DNA from 3 places in the Parashewanella tropica genome. Region 3 is predicted to be linked to each of the others. Evidence: predicted binding sites of a transcription regulator. Region 3 holds the regulator's gene; each other region holds the start of a gene.
What was found. Region 3 encodes MetJ, which represses methionine synthesis genes. Its sites were predicted from a motif close to TAGACGTCTAGACGTCTA; they were not measured.

Region 1 (7,180 bases), 1.1 Mb from region 3:
TAACACGAATTTAGATAAAGCTCGGCGTATACTTTGGCCAATTAAAAAGAAATATGGCAACAAATTAAGTTGGGCTGATTTAATTGCGTATGCAGGAACCATCGCTTATGAATCTATGGGACTTAAAACCTTTGGCTTTGGGTTTGGTCGAGAAGATATTTGGCACCCAGAGAAAGATACTTATTGGGGTTCTGAAAAAGAATGGTTAGCGCCAACAGGGTCTGAAAATAATCGCTATTCAGGGGAACGTGATTTAGAAAATCCATTAGCGGCTGTAATGATGGGGCTGATTTATGTAAATCCGGAAGGTGTGGATGGCAAGCCCGACCCACTTAGAACAGCAAAAGACATGCGTGTCACCTTTGAGCGTATGGCAATGAACGATGAAGAAACCGTAGCGTTAACAGCTGGCGGTCATACAGTTGGTAAATGCCATGGAAATGGAGATGCGTCGTTACTCGGTGAAGAACCTGAAGCCGCAGAACTTGAGAACCAAGGTTTTGGTTGGCTAAAAGATGGTGGTGTAGGTAGTAAAGCGGTGACGAGTGGATTAGAAGGCGCGTGGACAACTCACCCAACACAATGGGATAACGGTTATTTTGAATTATTACTCAACTTAGATTGGGAACTGAAAAAAAGCCCTGCGGGAGCTTGGCAATGGGAGCCAACAAATATCAAGGAAGAAGATAAACCTGTCGATGTCGAAAACTCAAATGTTCGTCATAATCCAGTAATGACTGATGCCGACATGGCATTAAAAATCGACCCTGAATACAAGAAGATTTCTGAACGCTTTTATAATGACCCTGAATATTTCTCAGAAGTCTTTGCACGTGCTTGGTTTAAGCTCACCCACAGAGATATGGGACCTAAAGTTCGTTATATAGGCCCTGATGTCCCGCAACAAGATCTCATTTGGCAAGATCCAATTCCTGCTGGAAATACAAATTACGATGTTGAAGCGGTTAAATCTAAAATCAAAGAAACTGATTTAACGATTAATGAAATGGTCTCTACTGCATGGGATAGTGCGAGAACGTTTCGTCATTCAGATAACCGTGGTGGGGCTAATGGCGCTCGCATTCGTTTATCTCCGCAAAAGGATTGGCAAGGAAACGAGCCAGAGCGCCTTGCGAGGGTATTAAAAGTACTTGAACCTATAGCTGCTGAAAGTGGCGTGAGTGTCGCTGATGTCATTGTTATTGCTGGTAACCTTGGAGTTGAGCAAGCAGCAAAAGCAGCAGGAATTGATATCAAAGTTCCGTTTATGGTTGGTCGTGGCGATGCATCTGATGAAATGACGGATGCAGAATCGTTTGAAGTATTAGAACCACTCCATGATGGTTATCGCAATTGGTTGAAAGCTGATTACCTTGTAAAGCCTGAAGAAATGTTGTTAGACCGTACACAATTAATGGGATTAACCGCTTGTGAAATGACGGTGTTAATAGGTGGTATGCGAGTGATTGGAACTAATCATAATGGTTCTAAGCATGGTGTATTTACCAATAGAGAAGGGGCATTAACTAACGACTTTTTCGTGAATTTGACTGATATGAGTTATCGTTGGATTCCTACAGGAAAGAATTCATATGAAATCAAAGACCGCAAAACGGGTGACGTTAAGTGGACAGCAACTCGTGTTGATCTAGTCTTTGGCTCTAATTCAATACTTCGTGCTTATGCTGAAGTCTATGCTCAAGATGATAACCAACAAAAATTTGTTGAAGATTTTGTTGCAGCTTGGACTAAGGTCATGAATGCCGATAGGTTTGATGTGTGAGGTGGATTAGCTAAGAGTAATAGTGTGATAAAACAACCGTCCGTGACAGGATGTCACGGTCGTGAGCACAGGGATGTGTGCTTCTGTTGGTGTTCACACTATTGCTCTTATTAATAGCATGAAATCAATTTAAGATTAAAAACTAATATGACAACTCGGTAAGTCATTCTTAATAATGTAGTTTTGGTGATAATCTTCAGCGGCAATAAATTCTTGTTTTTCTACAATTTCAGTTACGACGCTACGCTCGCCCCATTTACCACTAGCAATCAACTCTTGCTTCGATTTTTCTGCCAATTCACGTTGCCGCTCATTATGATAAAAAATCACACTACGGTATTGGTGACCTACATCTTCACCTTGTTGATTAAGGGTTGTGGGATTGTGATTACTCCAAAATACAGCTAATAATTCTTCGTAACTCACAACTGACGCATCATATTCAACTTGTACTACTTCGGCATGACCTGTGTCACCAGCCTTTACTTCTTCATAGCGTGTCTTACTAACATCACCGCCCATATAACCACTTGTGGCATTGATAACGCCATCAATTTGTCTAAAGAAATACTCTACGCCCCAAAAGCAGCCAGCGCCAAAAGTTGCTAATGCCATTTTTTCTCACACTCTAACGACTAAAATAAATGTCTAACTATCTAGACGTCTATATTGCTTTTTGTGATTCAGTAAATCAAGCAGTTTTTTTAAAAAGATCTTTCAATCGTTCAATGTTTGATTTGTGGTAGGATCGGTCGCCAAGAAATATAAGAAACCTGAAATCTAATTTTTATTTCAGTTAAAAATAACAACTAGGAGTTGAACGTGCTTCAAACACTTCTGCAGTCTAAAGACTTCCTTTCATTGACCCTTGCAAATCCAGAAACCATTTCAGAATCATTTTCTTTTGAACTTGCTGATCACACAGATGTTCATGTTTGGGACACAGGTGTGATTGTTTTTGAACCAAAGCAAGCAGGTAACAAAGATGTTGTGCTTTCTTGTGCCGTCCATGGTAACGAAACTGCACCAATCGAGATTTGCAACCAGTTAATTAAAGAGCTGCTAGAACAAAGCACTCAAGTAAAGCACCGTACCTTATTTTTAATTGGTAATCCGCCTGCAATTCACAACGAAACTCGCTTTGTGGAAGAAAACATGAACCGCTTATTCAGTGGTAATCATTCAAGCGGTGAAGGCTTAGTAAACCAAGAACGTATTCGAGCTAAGAAGTTAGAAGAATATGTTGATCGTTTTTATACTTCTGTAACTGGTGAACGCCATCGTATACATTACGATCTGCATACAGCGATTCGAGCTTCTAAGCACGAGAAATTTGCCATTTATCCTTTCCGTCATGGTAAGCCTCATAAGGCTGAGCAGATCATGTTTTTAGAAGCCTGTGGCGTAGATACCATTTTATTCCACCATGAGCCGACGACCACTTTTAGCTATTTCTCGTCTAATGGTTATGGCGCTGATGCATTCACTGTTGAACTGGGTAAAGTGCGTCCATTCGGTGAAAACGATATGACCCGTTTTGTTGCCACTCATACCATGCTTACTCGTTTAATTACGGGGGCCGACCTTGAGCTTTCAGAGTTCGATAATGACAAAGTTAATCTTTATCAAGTGTGTCGAGTGATTAATAAAAACCATGATGACTTTGCATTTAACTTTGCCAATGATGTTGAAAACTTTAGATCTTTTCCAAAGGGATATGTGTTAGCCACTGAAGGCGGAGAGGAAGTTAAAATTGAGCATGATGAAGAAGCGATTGTATTCCCCAATGCCAATATTCCAGTAGGGCAGCGTGCAGTAATTATGTTGCTTCCTGTGACTGAACCTGCATTGATATAGTTAACATCGTGGTCTAAATCGAACTTTTTTTACAACGATTATCAAATCTAAAGCGCCCCTCTACTTTCGGGGGCGTTTTCTATAAGTCTTTTAAATGAAAAATGTATGTTTAGGTATGTGTCACAGCTATTTATTTACCTTAAAAGGCACTACTGCTTCTAACGCATCATTCGCGATGAATGTTACTACCTTAGACACTTTCCAAAGGTGTGAATGTTCATTTTCCTTAGGCTTGATAGCATTTAAAAATGTGGCCAATGATGAAAAACCCATTGCAACAGGTACATAAGCAAATACAACAGAAGGTAATTTAACCATATACCACATTGTTTTTATCGTCTGTGTCGTTGCTATGTCATTTTGCATTTCCCTACGCTGATTATACGTAAGTTGGTTATTAGCAGAAATTTGTAAGGTACTCATGGTGGCTTTACCTCAATTAAGCTTTATCAACAGCAAGCAGTTCCGTTTCAAGCATTTAATAGCTATTTTTACCCAACCTTAGATAGAAACAAATTAAAGCTACTGATTCTTTTCTAACTGCTTACCTCTAGTTTAAAGTTCGCTTTTACTAAGATCATGTTAATTTTTTTTTATCTAAATTATTGAATACTCAATATGCTTGTTAAAGCTGCGAAGAATTATTCTTCTATATGGTTTGGCAGTAAATCTGTTTGTAAACTTAAATATACAAGCGAATTAAGCGTAAATTCTAGTGTGACTCAGCTCAAATCTTGCGAGCGGTATATACCTTAACGTAAGGTGCATACCGCCGATAAGAATAGTTGATATTGAATGACGTTTATTCAATTTCAAGGAGAACAGAGCACATTATGAGCAACGCAACTCAAAGTAATGAAATAGTTCATAGCGTCAGCTTTCTCGATAGGGATTCACTAAACATCCCAACATTGAGAATCTTACAAGCTGATGGCAGCGTATATAAAGATGCCGTTTTGCCAAGCATCAATGAAGAAACAGCAAAGCGCATGTATGACACTTGCGTTTTCATCCGTGTATTGGATGAACGTATGTTAGGCGCACAGCGTCAAGGTCGTATTAGCTTCTACATGACGTGTACAGGTGAAGAAGCAGCAGTAGTGGGAAGTGCAGCTGCACTACAAGAAAAAGACGTTATCTTAGCTCAATATCGTGAACAAGCTGCGTTGCGCTATCGCGGTTTCACCACTGAGCAGTTTATGGATCAAATGTTCAGTAACGCCAAAGACCTAGGTAAAGGTCGTCAAATGCCTATCCACTATGGTAGCCAAGCATTAAACTACCACACGGTTTCATCTCCACTTGGTACGCAAATCCCACAAGCAACAGGTGTCGCTTACAGCTTAAAAATGAACAATGATAAGGCTGTTTCTATCTGTTACTTTGGTGAAGGTGCTGCATCAGAAGGTGATTTCCACGCTGGTCTGAACATGGCGGCAACACTAAGCGCACCAGCGCTTTTCTTCTGCCGTAACAATGGTTACGCCATTTCTACTCCAGCCGAAGAGCAATTTAAAGGTAACGGTATTGCCAGTCGCGGTGTGGGTTATGGTATGCATACCATCCGCGTTGACGGTAACGATATGTTAGCCGTATTAGCTGCTACTCAAGCTGCGCGTGATTTTGCAGTAGAAAACAACAAGCCAGTATTGATTGAAGCGATGTCATATCGTGTTGGTGCTCACTCGTCTTCAGATGATCCATCAGGTTATCGTTCGAAAGAAGAAGAAGATGTATGGCGCGCACAAGATCCTGTTGCTCGTTTCAAAAATTGGATGCTTTCTCAAGGTTGGTTAACCGAGGAAGAAGATGAAGCACTTTACGCTAAGTATCGTGAAGAAGTGTTAGCTCAAGTTAAAGTTTCTGAAAAAGTGGAAGCGCCGCACATTGATGAATTGATCAACGATGTATACGACGAGCCAACGCCACTGCTTCAAAAGCAGCTAAAAGAGCTTAAAGAGCACGTTAACAAATATCCACATGCTTATCCTAAGACAGCAGGGAGATTCTAAGTCATGGCACAGATGAACATGCTACAAGCCATCAATGATGCTCTTGCTATCGAGATGGAAAAGAACGACAAAATGTTGGTGTTTGGTGAAGACGTAGGGCACTTTGGTGGTGTATTCAGAGCGACTTCAGGACTAAAAGAAAAATTTGGTCCAGACCGCTGTTTCAACACACCATTAACTGAGCAAGGTATTGCTGGTTTTGCTAATGGCTTGGCCGCAAACGGGCATACACCTGTTGCTGAAATCCAGTTTGCAGATTATATCTTCCCTGCATTTGACCAAATCGTAAACGAGTCAGCAAAATTCAGATACCGTAGTGGTAGTGAATTTAACGTAGGTGGGCTAACGTATCGTACACCTTATGGCGGTGGTATTGCTGGTGGTCATTATCACTCGCAATCTCCAGAAGCTTACTTCACTCAAACACCAGGTTTGAAAGTAGTTGTACCAAGAAACCCTGAGCAAGCAAAGGGTCTATTGTTAGCGTCGATTCGCGACAAAAACCCAGTGGTTTTCTTCGAACCTAAGCGTTTATACCGTGCATCTGTGGGCGAAGTACCAGAAGGTGATTACGAGCACGAATTGGGCAAGGCTGACGTCGTTCAACAAGGTACTGATATCACAGTTCTTGCTTGGGGCGCACAGATGGAAATCGTCGAAAAAGCCGCTGAAATGGCAGCCAAAGACGGCATTTCATGTGAAGTGATCGACTTACGTTCACTGTCTCCTTGGGATGTTGAAACTGTTGCAGAGTCGGTTAAGAAAACAGGTCGTCTATTGATCAACCACGAAGCTCCGCTAACAGGTGGTTTTGCAGGTGAAATCGCGGCTACCATCCAGCAAGAATGCTTCTTATATCTTGAATCGCCAATTGCTCGTGTTTGTGGTTTGGATACACCTTACCCACTGATCCACGAAAAAGAATACATGCCTGATGCGTTAAAAACGTATGAAGCGATAAAATCAACAATGAACTTCTAGGGAGTCCGACATGATCAAAGATTTTATTTTGCCGGATATTGGAGAAGGCGTTGTTGAGTGTGAACTGGTCGAATGGCTAGTTGAAGAAGGTGATATTGTTGCTGAAGATCAGCCGATTGCTGACGTAATGACAGATAAAGCCTTGGTTCAAATTCCAGCTCCAAACCCAGGTAAAATCGTAAAGCTTTATTATGCCAAAGGCGATATTGCGATTGTACATCAGCCACTTTATGCCGTTGAGGTAGAAAGTGAGGGTGAATCAGCTCCAGCTTCTGCTCCTGTTGAGCAAACAGTTGAAGCCGCACCTGTAGCCGCTTCAGGCACTCAAATTGAAGACTTCCTACTTCCAGATATTGGTGAAGGAATCGTTGAGTGTGAGCTGGTTGAATGGCTAGTTGAAGAAGGTGATGAAGTGGTTGAAGACCAACCCATTGCCGATGTAATGACAGATAAAGCTCTAGTTCAAATTCCAGCAATGAAGCCAGGTAAAATTGCCAAACTTTATTATGCGAAAGGTGAAATTGCCATCGTTCACCAACCTTTGTTT
Region 2 (7,180 bases), 1.5 Mb from region 3:
TAGCACAGTGGCTGAAAGAAGACGCTAAATAAAGTCCTACTTAAATGAGGATAGGTGGTCATCCAAGCCACCTATCAAATTTAAGCACTCATCAAAAAAACTGATATACACCATTCCTTAAAATTTACCTTTGAGCTAACATCCCTTAAGCATTAACAAGGGAAGTTTATGAAAGAGTTAGTTTCAGCGGTATCACAAACTGCCGCCAATCGTTTAAAGTCACCCATTATTGGTTCATTTGTATTATCTTGGTTAGCCATTAATCATAAAGCTGTTCTGACATTCTTTTTTAGTTCTACAGAGAAAAAACTAGAACAACTTCAACATAGTACTGAATTCTTCATAGCTGAACCATCATGGTATTTATCTCCTCCTCTGATGGTTATCGTGTATCCATTTACGCTAGCAATAGCCTACACATTTTTGTTGCCATTAATTCAGCATATTGTTGATTCTTTAAAGTTTGATCTTATTGATTTAAGAAGACTCGAAAAGAAGCATGAGAATGATCTTAAGAAATTCAAGAGCCTACAAACTGTAAGTAAAGCTCAGGCTGAATCGAGTATTGATTACTGGAAAGAAAAGCTAAATCGCGATTTAGATAATTGGGATAAAAAGCGGGAAGAGTTTGAAAGTGACTTAGCTTACCTTAGAAGCGAAAAACATAATTTACAAACTTCTTTATCATCAGTAAGCGAAATTCGTGAAAGTCATGAAAAAAAAATTAAAAGCTTAGAACTTGAATTAAAAGAAACTAAGTCAAGACTCTCAAAAGAAAAGGAAAGGTATATTAGCGACATTGAGGAATACAGTTCCAATATGGCCTCTCTTGTATCATCTAATAAAAAATTAGAAGATGAGTTTAAAGCTCAAACGCTGATTACAGATAATTATGAAAAATTACTGCAATCACTTGATAAAGCAGAAATACAAATTGAAGAAGAAAAAAAGGTAACACAGTCTAAGCAAGAAAAAATAGAGAAAGTTATACTTGATAGCTCTAGGTTAATTACAATTTTAGAGGAAGCAAATTTCCTTAACAATTTAGGCTCTAATTACACCCATATATATAAAAGCGTTATATTTCCTCAACTTGAGAGAACAATTCTCCCAATTAAACAAAGACTAAAAGAAGAAGAAAATACTCTCAAAGCGGCAAGACTGAAAGAATCAATAGCTATAAAAGAATCAGAAAAAAATAAAGAAATTACAAAATTAAAAAATAACCTTCAACAACTAGATTCTCAATCGGTTTCGCTTTGGGATTAAAACCTACTTTTAGATTACAGATATAGCAATACATGTGGATGAGAGTGATAGTGTAATAAGACAACCGTCCGTGACAGGATGTCACGGTCGTCAGCACATGGATGTGCGTTTCTGTTGTCGCTTACACTATTACTCTTTAACTATGACTTAATTAGTTAAAAATTAGGTAAATAAATTTTGAACTAACGTTTACAAACCAGCATCAGCCTTTAACGCTTCAGCTTTATCCGTTGCTTCCCATGGGAAGATGTCACGACCAAAGTGACCGTAAGCGGCGGTTTGTTGGTAGATTGGACGTTCTAGGTTCAACATTTGTGTTAAACCATAAGGACGAAGGTCAAAGTGACGACGTACTAGGTCGATAAGTAACTCTTCTGAAACCTTAGCAGTTCCAAAAGTTTCAACGCTAATAGACGTTGGCTCTGCGACACCAATCGCATAAGATACTTGGATCTCGCAACGATCTGCAAGACCAGCTGCAACGATGTTTTTCGCCACATAACGCGCTGCATAAGCTGCACTACGGTCTACCTTCGATGGGTCTTTACCAGAGAATGCACCACCACCGTGACGCGCCATACCACCATAAGTATCAACAATGATTTTACGACCCGTTAAACCACAGTCACCCATTGGACCACCAATCACAAAACGACCGGTTGGGTTAATGAAATACTTAGTATCTTGATTTAACCATTTTGCAGGAAGAACTGGCTTAACGATGGTTTCCATCACAGCTTCGACCAAGTCATCTTGTGCAATATCTTCACTGTGCTGAGTGGAAAGCACAACCGCATCAATACCAACGATTTTGCCTTGGTCATAAGCGAAGGTCACTTGGCTTTTCGCATCTGGACGTAACCAAGGCAAAGTGCCGTCTTTACGTACTTCTGACTGACGCTTAACCAAAGCATGTGAATAGGTAATTGGCGCTGGCATCAGCACGTCAGTTTCATTACTAGCGTAACCAAACATTAGACCTTGATCACCGGCACCTTGCTCAGCAGGATCGGCACGATCAACACCTTGGTTAATATCAGGCGATTGCTTACCAATGGTATTTAGAATGGCGCAAGAATCTGCATCAAATCCCATATCAGAATGGGTATAACCGATTTCGCGTACGGTTTTACGGGTTAACTCTTCAATATCAACCCAAGCAGAGGTAGTGATTTCACCGCCAACCATAACCATACCTGTCTTAACGTAAGTTTCACAGGCAACGCGTGCTTTGGGATCTTGCTCTAAAATCGCATCAAGTACGGCATCAGAAATTTGATCCGCAATTTTATCTGGATGACCTTCTGAAACCGATTCAGAAGTAAATAAATGTTTTGCCATTATTTTTGTGCTCTCAGTCACTAAAAGAAGCTTCCACAACAATTAATTAACAACTGGAAGCGTTGACATCTAGACGGCTATTCTAAATGATTTGCAAGTAACTTTCACCCTAAAAGGCAAGGTTTTCACCATTTTCTCGATGAATGTGATCTAAAACGATGTACTTTTAATTTTACGCTTTAATAATTGAGCCGTATTCAAGTCAGCCAGTATTCAGTACAGCTCACATATAGTGCAATTCTGTGCAAATTTCTTTGGATATTATGCAAGTATCTAGTGACACTAACCCTACTCTTCAAGCTACCGACTCTTTCGACCTACAAGAACAACACAATGATAAGTGGCGTTTTCAGCAACAATACCTTGAGATTAAAACCCAATTTGAGCAAGCGCAATCACTCGTAGCGAAACCTAAATCAGTCCAACAATATCAAGTCGTATTTTTACCCTCTAATCCATTTCTGATCCGGCACTTTGCCGATCCTTCAACACCTACCCCCTGCTTTCCTAAGTATTCCGATTCTACATCTATAAAGTCTAAATATGCATTAGCTCAAATTAATCAGAAATTGATGCGACTGGAAGGCGAATACCAAAATCTATTCGGGATAAAAGACCAAATTCCCATTGAAAAAGTAAAGGATAAAGCGGCTGAACTCGCCCAACGCTATTTTATGGTAAGTAAAGAGTACAGTGACTATTTAAATAATCACCCAGAGGTCACTCAGTGGCTAAAATCGATGCCCAAAACTGAATTCAATAGTCAATCTGAATTCGGGCTCTATGTACTTCATACCCATATTTGCTATGGACTGTTCAGCAAAGTACTCTTTCTTGAGCATGAGTTTAATGTGGGCAATGAAATAAGAATTTGTTTTATTTGTTTATACTGTTCGTCTCATCTAGAAAGCGTTGAGCTAGCGAATGATAGAGAGAAGTTAATCTATCAGGGACTAGGGCAATTCACAGCTATTGCATGGCTAAAATTTCAATTTGATATGATTTCGATCCTTCATGGATCTCTCACCGTGAATTTAATCCCACAACAAAAGACTGATGGAACAATGCCTACCAATCTAGATGCGGGCGCTGTTTATCGTACAATTCACCAATTTATGATTCAACAACCCCCCCTTATAAGGGAGAGTTATAAAAAGTTACTTCAAGATAGGCCGACAATTGCCCCACTTTTAATGGAAGATCTAGAGGAAGTAAAAGACTACGTTGCAACACATACTTCTTTAACTTTGATGTTCCAACATTTTCAACAGCACCGACTCAAACACGAACTCCCACAAAATCAGATACTATTCATTCAAGACTGCTTATGGTTCATGTACTTTTTTTCAGAGACTAGTCAAAGTATTCCAGTACTTCATGCGTTATGCCGGCAACCCGTCGAAACCCAATACCAACTTGAGATTCTTTTTTCGGGGCTTGCTCAGCACATTGAATCCCTAAGTAAACAACGACATTGGCCTCAACAACACAAACAACTCGCTGCCACCATTCATCATTTGAAACAAAAAGTCATGACAGGACCAGCCCCAAGATATTCGAGTTTGGTACGGCTTCGTACTCACTTCACAACGTTGTGTGAAGCTCATCCTCAATTCAGCAAAAAAGACAAATTACTCACACTTCATGAACCTGAACTAAAGCCATTAAAGCGGCAAAAGAAACCTTTTCCAGAAACCCCGACTGATGTAGCACCAAAAACAAAATCACTGGAATTTAGGTCTGACACAGCCCTACAACATTTACTAAAAACCATTGCTATTTTCGAGAAAAAAGTAACCTTCAAGGAGAAAGAAATAACGGAAGAGCTCACGAAGCTTGGTAAGCACGACCCACTATATATAAGAAGTCATCAAGCCACACTTAACAAATCCAAAAAGAGCACGGATTCCGATCATGTAAAGTGGTATATGGAACACCTAGATACTCATCCATTTGCGCGTTTTGTTCTAACTGAGCCTCACATAAAGGTTCAAGCTGCTCAGCAAAAAGTATTAACTAAATACATGAAGAGTCACTTGGTATTTTTACAAACACGATTCCAAGTGTTATTGGCAGAATACAATCCAGCTAAGAACCCAGCAGAATTAGTTCACCTCAGTACGCAATTGTATAACGACCACGTTTCCCCGCTCGCCCCCATGGAGTTAGCTCAAAAGCGGCAAGAGTTACTCAGTCACCTAAAGCAACGTAATCATCATTTAACGCAGCTTATTCAAACCCAGTTAATGGTTGCTCACTGCAATACTTTTGTGAGTAACCCCAAGGAAACAGATGATGAAATTTTTGTTGTAGGTGCTGAGCAATATATTCAAGCCGTACAACAAAGGCTCAGTGCCTTTGAACTACTTTCAGCAGCCAAGCTGAAAGTAACGGATAAACAATATGCTGCATTTGTCGATGAGTTTGCTCAGCTAGTCTTTCACGGTGAACACTGCCAGCTGAACTATTTAATCTTTGAAGTCTGGCCTAATTCAAAACGATTTAATCCTGAAAATCATCAACAATTATTATTGATGAAAGTGTTGTTCGAACCTGATAATTTTCTAGCTCATTTACAAGCACTGGATGCAATTGAGTACCAGCAATACAGCTTACCTTCTTTAACTTTTCGCCTATGCTTGCTTTTGGCTGAACAGTATCAAGTCCACACTAGCGCCATAAGACAATGTCAGACCTTAGCTGAATTTAAGCAGCATCAACAAAAGTTACATGCCATTGAATTTACAATAAGCGAAGGTTGGCTACATCGCCATATCTACGCCTGTACCGAGACTGAAGCGTTAAACGTCGAAACCAGTAATACATTATTACAACTGATTATCCACTTTCCTCGCTTTGAAGTACTGAGCAAGCAACAACGCATGGAACAAGAGGCACAGAAAAGCCGCGCCTATATAGAGTCGTTACCACCAGCTCAAGTTAAACCAACAGCTGTAGTCAAACCGAAAGTTGCTCAGCAAATAAAAAGAAAGCCAACTTCAGAGTCAGCGACTGATAAAACTCCTACGCCAGAACCAGTAGTAACAGAGGAAGATAAGCTGTTACTTGGCATTGAAAAAATGAGTCAATCAGACCCACAATTGGCCATTGAGCGATTTACAGAAGTATTGACTACACACTCAGGCAATACTCAGTTGTGTATTCGTGCTCGAATTGGAAAGGCAAATGCTGCCATGCAGCAACTTAATCCGGTGTTAGATATATTACTTGATTTTTATGAAAATACGCTCAAATTTAATGAAGGTTTTCGTCAAGCATTAAATGATCATGAACTTGACCCAGACACAAAAATTGTCCATCCGACGCCTAAGTTATTCACCTATATGGTTAATCATTGCATATCTAAAATGCCTACATTAGCCAATCAATTACTTGAAGGAGTTAGACAAGCTCAACTGCATGTAGCCGATATTGATGCAGTCCCTTCCGATATCACCCTAGAGCCTAAAAGCCTAGATTTCTGCCGCCATGAAATTCAACTAATGGAACATAAAATTGTTAAATGCCTACAGCTACTCCAAGAATTTGAAACGCTTCAACAGCTACGAAAAGAATTTAACGTAAAATTAAGGGCTTACCATCAAACAAACCCAGGTAAAGATAAAGGTAAAACAGTAGGTGATATCCAAAAAACAACGCAAAAATATGAAGTATTTTCTAAAAAAGTCCAAGAAATGCGGCAATCGTTTTCAGAATTACAACACACTTGCCAAGTCATGAAAGGGAACACTGAACAAAAGGCATAATTTATCTACAGTAGGCAACTACCACCTAACCATTCGATACAGCGGAACATCAAGTGGATTTTTCGCAGGGTCTTTTAACAACAGCCTCACTTGACTCTGATATTCCGGTTTAATGTTATTCTCCACCCAATATCGAATATTTTCAGCACATTGTCGGGTAGCATTGCCCGGCTCAAGTATTCCTCGGTAGGTCAGCCGATGAAAATAATCTATGTGCTCTCGCTTATCAAAAGGTACTTGTATTGGTCTGTTTCTGTGACAGGTAGATTCCATCATTGATAATAATAAAGCATACTCATCGGTAGCCTTGTTCATTTTTTTCATTCGACTTTTATCTTGAGGCTCTAATGATTTCAAGTCTCGACTTAAAACCAGCTTTTTTGTTGTATAACCCAGAGTGTAATTCCTATCGAGATTTTGATTTTTATAGACCTTAGGGTGTACATGAGCATCTTTTAATAAATCAAACGTTGTCACGCTATCCAAATCAATCAGCACAACAGGTTCACCGTCATTAGCTATCACAAAGTTATCTGGCTTTATATCGCCAAAATAAATACCACGATGATGAGCCTCCATCATTTGCCGACAAAAAGGTTCAAACTGAGAAACAGATAGCTTTTTGTGTTTTGCAATGACATCCCTAAACACTTCTTTACCACCATCTGGTGCTAGTACAGTATTTCGATCGATGATGACGCATGGGCAAATCGACTTATAAGGACTAAGAAGTCTTAACACATAACGATTAAGTCTTATTTCAGCATCGGTAAATATCCTTTTTCCCTTAAGAATAACCAATT
Region 3 (7,180 bases):
ACAGACCTGAATTGAGACAAGTATCAAATGCTTGGTGATGATGGGTTTGAATGGCAACTTCTAACACATGCAGTCCGTTGATTTCTTGTGTTCTTTGGGCTCTGAGCTCAGGCAGATCCCAAATGATTTCAAACACAGCTTCACATTGAGTATTTCTCGCGGCTAAGTGGATGAGGTTCTCACCTTTTGCGGTTTGAGTAGCAGTATCACACTTAGCTTGTATAAGCTGAGTCACACCCTTGACATCACCATGCCTGACCGCCGTTGCTAGGGGAGTGAATCCTAAAGAACTTTTTTGAGTGCAAAGCTCTGGGTGAAGCTCAATTAACACTGATAGCGAAGCTGGCTTTTTCCATCGGCAAGCAAGATGCATTGGGCCTTGTCGTTCTTGGTCATCTTTTCCTACGAGTTGGATCTCCAAGTTTGGTTTATTTTTCAATAAAAGGTGCAGACATTCAGGGTTATCTACCAAAATAGCTCTATGTAATGGACGGAATCCAGCCGCTGATTTTTGCTCTAATGTCGTTGCATCCGCAACAGCTAGGATTTGGGTTACTACCTGAGCGCTTTGGCTGAATAATGCTTTATGAAGTGCATTTTGCCCTTGAGAATTGGTCACATTTATAGAGTAATGATTTAAAGAAAGTAAGTGGCGAACAATATCTTCGGAGCCTTTAGCTGCGGCTATTATCAGCAGATTGTTTTTGTCTTTATCTTGAACATCTAAATTGGTATTTACTGCAATAAGTCGTTTGGTCAAGGTCAGTTGTGATTCAGATACTGCTTTAAGCAACACATTGGCTTTGATGGTGTTATTACATTGCTCAAAAAATGAATCTGGCATTAGGTTTAATGTTTTAACATCATTTAAACTCGGATCGTTTTCAGCTAACGCGCTTAATGTTTGTGATCTGAGTAAACGTTGCTTATCCAACTCAGGTTCGCCGAGTTCTAGATGGAACAGCTTAACTTCATCAAGGGTTAAGTTGGACAGCCAATCGGTTCCATTACTGGCGGCTAAGTTACCCTGTTCAATTAAAAATTGGGCTTTATTACAGAGCTTAAAGGTTAGGTTTTGATATTGTTCCTCACTCAATAAATGACAGTACATACCAGCAAAATGCGTGACTGTTTGCAACTGCTGAAGTTGGCGTACATGTTCGACTTCCCGTTCTAGAACAAGAGAGAAATTGCTTTGTAATGATGCTCTCATGCATGGCGTTTTACACCAGTTTTGCCAAGGTTGCATATCTTGTAATGCAATTGCCCCACTGCCTATTAGCGTCTTTTGTCTGGCTAAGACAATTTGAGCACAAGCCTCTTGCAATTGTGATGTTGACATAAGCGAGAGCACATGAGTGGTGACTATTTCTGCTAGCTCATTGGCATGAGTTAGGGCATTAACATGCTCGGTTAAGCAGGCTTTGTATTTTGAATGTAAGTGTGTAATTAGGGCCGCTGAGTGGGCGTATGTTTTTGTTATTTCAAGTAGCTGAGCTTGAAAGCGCTCCGCTTTGGTATAGAGCGCAGAAAATTGCTTATTTAAGCTTTGTAGTCGAGCTTGACGGATGCTTTGGCTACATTGAACGTTAAAGATACACTTACACGCACTGTGACAAAAGGTGCCCAAGCTCTGAGCCTGAGTCATGACTTGGAAGTAGTGTTCTTGGATAAGCTGGTCACAAATTGTAGCTAAATCCATTGAGTTGAGCCGACTAAAATCTCGCTGCCACATGTAAGGAGTAAGCACTTTTAGCGCTCTATCTTTATTTAAAAAACAAAGTCGATCACAAATTTTCTGTGTCAGAGCTGAAGTCATAGGTTGTGGAAGCTTAGCAAGGTATGGGTGATGTTCGAATAACTTGACCAGTTCTTCTAAACTCTCGGCACTATCGATGATTTGAGCTGCAAGAATAAAACTTGTGTGAGGATCGGATGAAAAATCGGCTTTAACGATATCATCGGCCTTAACAGTCCTTATGCCTTCGGTTGCCGATTCATAAACATAGCTGCCCATCATTTTTAATATCGTGCCAGACGTTTTTTGCTCGGAAGCCATTTGAGGAAAGTTAATCAGAACCTCGGGTTGGTCTGAAGTGACTTTGTGAAAGAGAGATTGGATGAAATACAATTGCTGAGCTTGAAATTGCTTCTCTAATGGTACTTCTGTCGGCAACTTGCTACATTCATCGTACTCAGGTGGCTTGCACATAAGGTCGAGAAATCCACTGGGTAAAGTGGCATGTGAGTGAGATGCAGTACGACATAATTGGTGTGAAACAAAGTAGGGTTGTAACCAAGCGCTGGCCCATGCTTTACACTGCAGTAGGACTTCTTTCTGTTGAGATATTCTTTGTGTAAAGGGTAAGCTTTTGGGCTTGACTGCAATAAAACCACATTGATAACAAATGGTGTTGATCAAGTAATCTATTTGCCCTTTTGAAAGCGGCTGTTTAAATGTTTTCTCGGCATTTGCAATGAGCCATCCATTTACGGCGTTAGCTACTAGTTTTTGACCTGTGGCTTGTAGCAGTTGCTCACCTTTTGATGAGCATATGACTAAAGCCATTAGAGCAGTCTTAGCGCAGGGTTTTTCTTCCCAAATATTACAACCAGGTGCAAACCATACTTTTATGGCTGATTGTTTGTCTTGTTCCGCAATGCTTGGGTCATTGAGCATTTGCAAGAAAAGAAAAGTATCTGTGAGAAAGTCTTCTGCTAAAAACACTTTTTCGTCGAGTTGATGGACTTGATTGCTTAATTTTTTAAGGGCATTCCAGTGTGAACCATCCATTCTAGGGCCGAGAGAACGTATAGATGAATCTAATAATGTTTTAAACCCTTCTAAAAATGAGTAGCTTTGTCCTTTAATCTCGATTGTCGTGCTGATTGGGTCGCAAAAAACATAGGTTGATGTATCGACCGTTACTGATGTTGCTGCAGCCATTGTACTTCCTCACAAGATCATAAGTGCAATGGTTAGTTCAGAAAGCTGTAAATACGTTTAGTTCTGTATATTAAAAATAATTAACCTTTAATACAGAGCTGGAAGTTTACTTTTTGTATCCTAACTGGGCTTTTTAGCGAGTTTCCTTTGTAATGTACGGCGATGCATTCCTAACTGTCTTGCCGTTGCCGATACATTGCCATCATTTGCGTTTAAAACTTGATGAATATGCTCCCATTCTAGACGTTTAGGGTTCATAGTGACATCTTCATTAACGAGTTCATCAACATCGACTTTTTGTTCGTTTAACGCCATTAGCAAGGTTTGTGTATCGGCAGGCTTAGCAAGATAATTATCAGCGCCTAAACGAATCGCTTCAACGGCAGTAGCAATACTGGCGAAGCCGGTGAGTAGCACAATTTTCGCTTTAGGCAGCATAGCTCTGAGAGGTTGTATTAGGTTTAATCCGTTTTCCTCTTCGAGTTTCATATCCAGTAAGATATGGCTAGGGCAATGCTGTCTTGCTAGTAACAAGGCTTGAGTTCTATCGTGGCAGGCTTGTACTTCAAATCCATGACTACTTAAACGTCTTTGTAAAATTAAGGCTAAGCTGGTGTCGTCTTCAATAATAAGCAGTTTATTCATGGTTTGAATCTTTAGTGTTCGAGATTGTAGGTAAAGTTATCGTGGCAATGCAGCCTTGTGTTGGGTGTTGACTTAAGCTCAAAGACCCTAAGTTCCGTTCTAAACTCGCATGCGTCAACATCAATGCAACGCCAAGTCCTTTTTCACTTTGGACAAATTGTTTGCCTAAGTACGGGCGTAAACTTTCATCAATGCCACTGCCAAAGTCGCGAATGAGTATTTGGCATTCATCTTTTTGATTGTGCTGCGTTGATATTTCAAGCTTTGCTTGTAACATTGCCGCTTTTGACGCTTTGCCTGCGTTATCTATCAGGGTTAACAGTGCGGGTAATATACCATGGTCAATATTCAGTACCGATGAGTTGTTTTCATTGATTTGCCAATCAATTAGGCACTGAGGTAACAGTAACTGTGCTTTCTTTTTCGCATCATAAAGTAAATTATTGACCGCTACCTGACGTTTTTTGCCATCGCGAATGGCATCCGTAGCCAGTCGTAATTCTTGAAGGCTCGATTCACAACGAGACAAGTTATTTCCTAATTCTTCTAGTGCTTGCTCTGAGGGGGACTGTTTTAATTCGTCTAGCCATAATCGCATCGTGCATAAGGGAGTGGCTAATTGATGCGCCATTTGCGCTGATGATGCTCCTAAGGCAACGAGCTGCTCTTGTTTAAGTTGTGCCTCCCGCATGGCGCTGACTTGAGAGTCCCGTTGCTTCAGTTTTCTGGAAAATAATACCAACCCTGTATTGAGTACCACAACTGATAAAATAAAGTTCAGCCACATACCAATGTAATGGGAGCTCATACCCATTTGCGCCATATGTTTCATGTGGGGATCGAAATACAACATCACACTATAAGCAATGCAATTCATACCGCTAAACAGCCAAGATTTTCCTGGCGACATGGTGATACTGGAGATGGCAATGGGCACTAGCAAAAATGAAATGAAGGCGTTAGATGCCCCGCCAGTGAGATACAGCCACGCCAACCAAAAACTATTATCTATCAGTAACAGGTATAAGTGTTGTGAGCCAAACTCCTTAAGCTGGTTGATTTTACGATGACTGATGAGTAAATAGCCGAGTTCAATAATAAACAAATACATCAAAATCGAAGATTGATGCGTTAGCCCAAACCAGTCGCTTAATGCATAACTGAGGATAAGGCGAAACCCCCATCCAAGATAACGAGAGAAGGTTAATATTAGCTCAAGCTTATTAATGTTTAAGGCATTCATGTTTTTTGCAAGCTTTTGGTTTTAATAGTAAATATTTTTTTGAAAACGTTGAGGCTTAAATGATAACAGTAACTCAATAACAAAAGATGTCTTAAGACAATTTTTGGTAAAAAATTGAAAAGAATTGTGATTTTTTCAGTGTGAATATCGCGTTATAATTGACTACAAATGGTAAGGGTATAAAATCCTTCTCTAATAATTAAGCTAAAAAGGTGAAGCAATGACCAAGTGGAACGGAGACTATATCAGTCCATACGCAGAACACGGAAAGAAGAGTGAACAGGTCAAAAAGGTTACCGTATCAATTCCACTAAAAGTGTTAAAAGTGTTAACCGATGAGCGTACCCGTCGTCAGGTTGGCAATTTGCGTCATGCCACTAACAGTGAATTACTGTGTGAAGCTTTCTTACATGCCTATACAGGGCAACCACTGCCATCCGATGAAGATTTATCAAAAAGCCAACCAGATAGCATTCCAGCTGAAGCCAAAAAATTGATGGATGAAATGGGGATCGAGTGGGAAGAGCTTGAGTAATTCCTCTTTAGAAGCCTTATTTGAACAAACGCTGCATCAGGTTGAGTTGTGCTATCAACAAGCAGAACAGGTGTTGCAGCGTTCATTTCCTCGCCCTGAGATCAGTTTTAAGCTCAGTGGTCGAAGTGCTGGAATGGCACATCTTCACCTCAATAAACTCCGCTTTAATCAACAAATGCTTCAAGAAAACGGCTGTGATTTTATTAATGAAGTCGTGCCCCATGAGATCTGTCATTTGTTATGTCATCAACTGTATGGACGAGTGAAGCCTCATGGTAAGGAATGGCAAAGCTTGATGTGGAATCTGTACCAACAACAACCGAAAACCACTCACAGTTTTGATGTTGTTTATCGTCCGCAACAAACGGTGGATTATCAATGTGGTTGTGGCGTTGTGCAGCTCACGATTCGACGCCATAACAAAGTGGTGCGCAATCTGGCTTCTTATCGGTGTAAAAACTGTTTGCAGACGTTAACAAGCTTATAGGTTTGGCATTTTTGTATGAATATCATTTTGTTGACCCATCAAAGAGAAGTGTCTAAAAAGACCAATACAGGCGCTTTGGTGGTTGAGGAATTAGGAACAAAAGCAAGTGTTGTTGTGTGGGAAAGAACAAACCCAGACCACAAAGTACTGCAACACATTGAAAAAGGCACAGCGGCTTTGCTTTACCCTACTGAGGATAGTCAAGTTGTATCTAAAGAAAGCGATTTTGAAACTTACATCGTCCTTGATGGTACCTGGCAAGAAGCTCAGAAGATGTACAATAAAAGCCCTTACCTTAAAGCCCTTCCGAAAGTGAAGATTGAAACTTCAGCTCAGTCTATTTACCAGTTAAGACGAAATCAGCGCCAGAATGGTTTATGTACGGCTGAAAGTGTTATTGAGCTGTTGAAAGCAAAAGGATCTTCAACAGCAGCGGATCAATTACAGTCAAAATTGATTGAATTTGTCGCTAATGTTGAAAAAAATTAGGCTTTAGCTTTTTGAGTTTTCATCAATCTGTAGATAATGCTTAGACAGTGCTTTAATTTTGGCTTGGTTGATGGCATTTAAAGAATCAAAGTGCTGGTGGATTTGCTGTATTTTATCAAGGTATTTGGGGTTGTCGGCGGGGATATCTTGCCAATAACGGTTACGTTCAATTTCTTGTAGTTCACCGCTTTTTACCACTTTATTGAAGCTGATTTCTCGTTTTAAGCGAATGATCTCGCTTCGAATGAGCTTTAACAGTTTCTCTCGGCTCACGGTGCCTTTTCTTAATAAAACTTTTAGAGGATCTTCTTTACTGGATTCTTTATCAAGGTCGATTTCATTGATGATGCCAGATTGATATTCAATTTGTTGGCGTTTATAACCATTTGGGCAAGTGGTTTGAGTGTAAACGACTTTTTCCCCAAGAGTACATTTTAGAAAGCTATTGGCTAGAGCTGCATGGGAGAAAAATAGCATCAGTAAAGTAACCGCAAACCTAGCCATTGTTGTTGATTCCTTTCAGGTGTGTCCATTAAGTTAGAGCTTCATCCTGCTCTAACATCCATCATATTGTTCAAGCATAATACAAAAATTTGACGGTTTACAGAAAATGTTAATTTTTTGACTATACTCAGATTTTGTCATCCGAAAATGAAGTACAAGGAAGTATGATGAGCGTCGGATCCATTAAACCATCAAGCATTCAGCAACTGTTATCTCGTCAACAACAAGGTCAAAACCGTGGTAGTAAACTCACCACTAACCAACTCGCCGTTCAAGGGCATATTTTCCGCATAGATCAATTTTTAAAGGACACTGAAAGTCGTCTACTTT

Region 1: msrA (peptide-methionine (S)-S-oxide reductase MsrA) is a predicted target of MetJ. The motif match lies at 2,433-2,450, and genes of this name have one in related genera.
Region 2: metK (methionine adenosyltransferase) is a predicted target of MetJ. The motif match lies at 2,673-2,690, and genes of this name have one in related genera.

Annotation. Positions count from the first base shown of each region.
Region 1 is NZ_CP037951.1:2,346,791-2,353,970, reverse strand. Features, by position in the region: gene katG (catalase/peroxidase HPI) at 1-1,783, shown strand, start outside; gene msrA (peptide-methionine (S)-S-oxide reductase MsrA) at 1,919-2,398, opposite strand; gene astE (succinylglutamate desuccinylase) at 2,606-3,640, shown strand; gene E2H97_RS10335 (hypothetical protein) at 3,767-4,063, opposite strand; gene E2H97_RS10330 (thiamine pyrophosphate-dependent dehydrogenase E1 component subunit alpha) at 4,474-5,652, shown strand; gene E2H97_RS10325 (alpha-ketoacid dehydrogenase subunit beta) at 5,656-6,633, shown strand; gene E2H97_RS10320 (dihydrolipoyllysine-residue acetyltransferase) at 6,644-7,180, shown strand, end outside.
Region 2 is NZ_CP037951.1:679,816-686,995, reverse strand. Features, by position in the region: gene hemB (porphobilinogen synthase) at 1-32, shown strand, start outside; gene E2H97_RS02845 (hypothetical protein) at 169-1,269, shown strand; gene metK (methionine adenosyltransferase) at 1,459-2,610, opposite strand; gene E2H97_RS02835 (hypothetical protein) at 2,853-6,377, shown strand; gene E2H97_RS02830 (serine/threonine-protein kinase) at 6,396-7,180, opposite strand, start outside.
Region 3 is NZ_CP037951.1:3,444,769-3,451,948, reverse strand. Features, by position in the region: gene E2H97_RS15255 (ankyrin repeat domain-containing protein) at 1-2,947, opposite strand, end outside; gene E2H97_RS15250 (response regulator transcription factor) at 3,068-3,592, opposite strand; gene E2H97_RS15245 (sensor histidine kinase) at 3,585-4,835, opposite strand; gene metJ (met regulon transcriptional regulator MetJ) at 5,056-5,370, shown strand; gene E2H97_RS15235 (SprT family zinc-dependent metalloprotease) at 5,363-5,857, shown strand; gene E2H97_RS15230 (DTW domain-containing protein) at 5,873-6,346, shown strand; gene E2H97_RS15225 (DUF4124 domain-containing protein) at 6,350-6,850, opposite strand; gene E2H97_RS15220 (hypothetical protein) at 7,015-7,180, shown strand, end outside.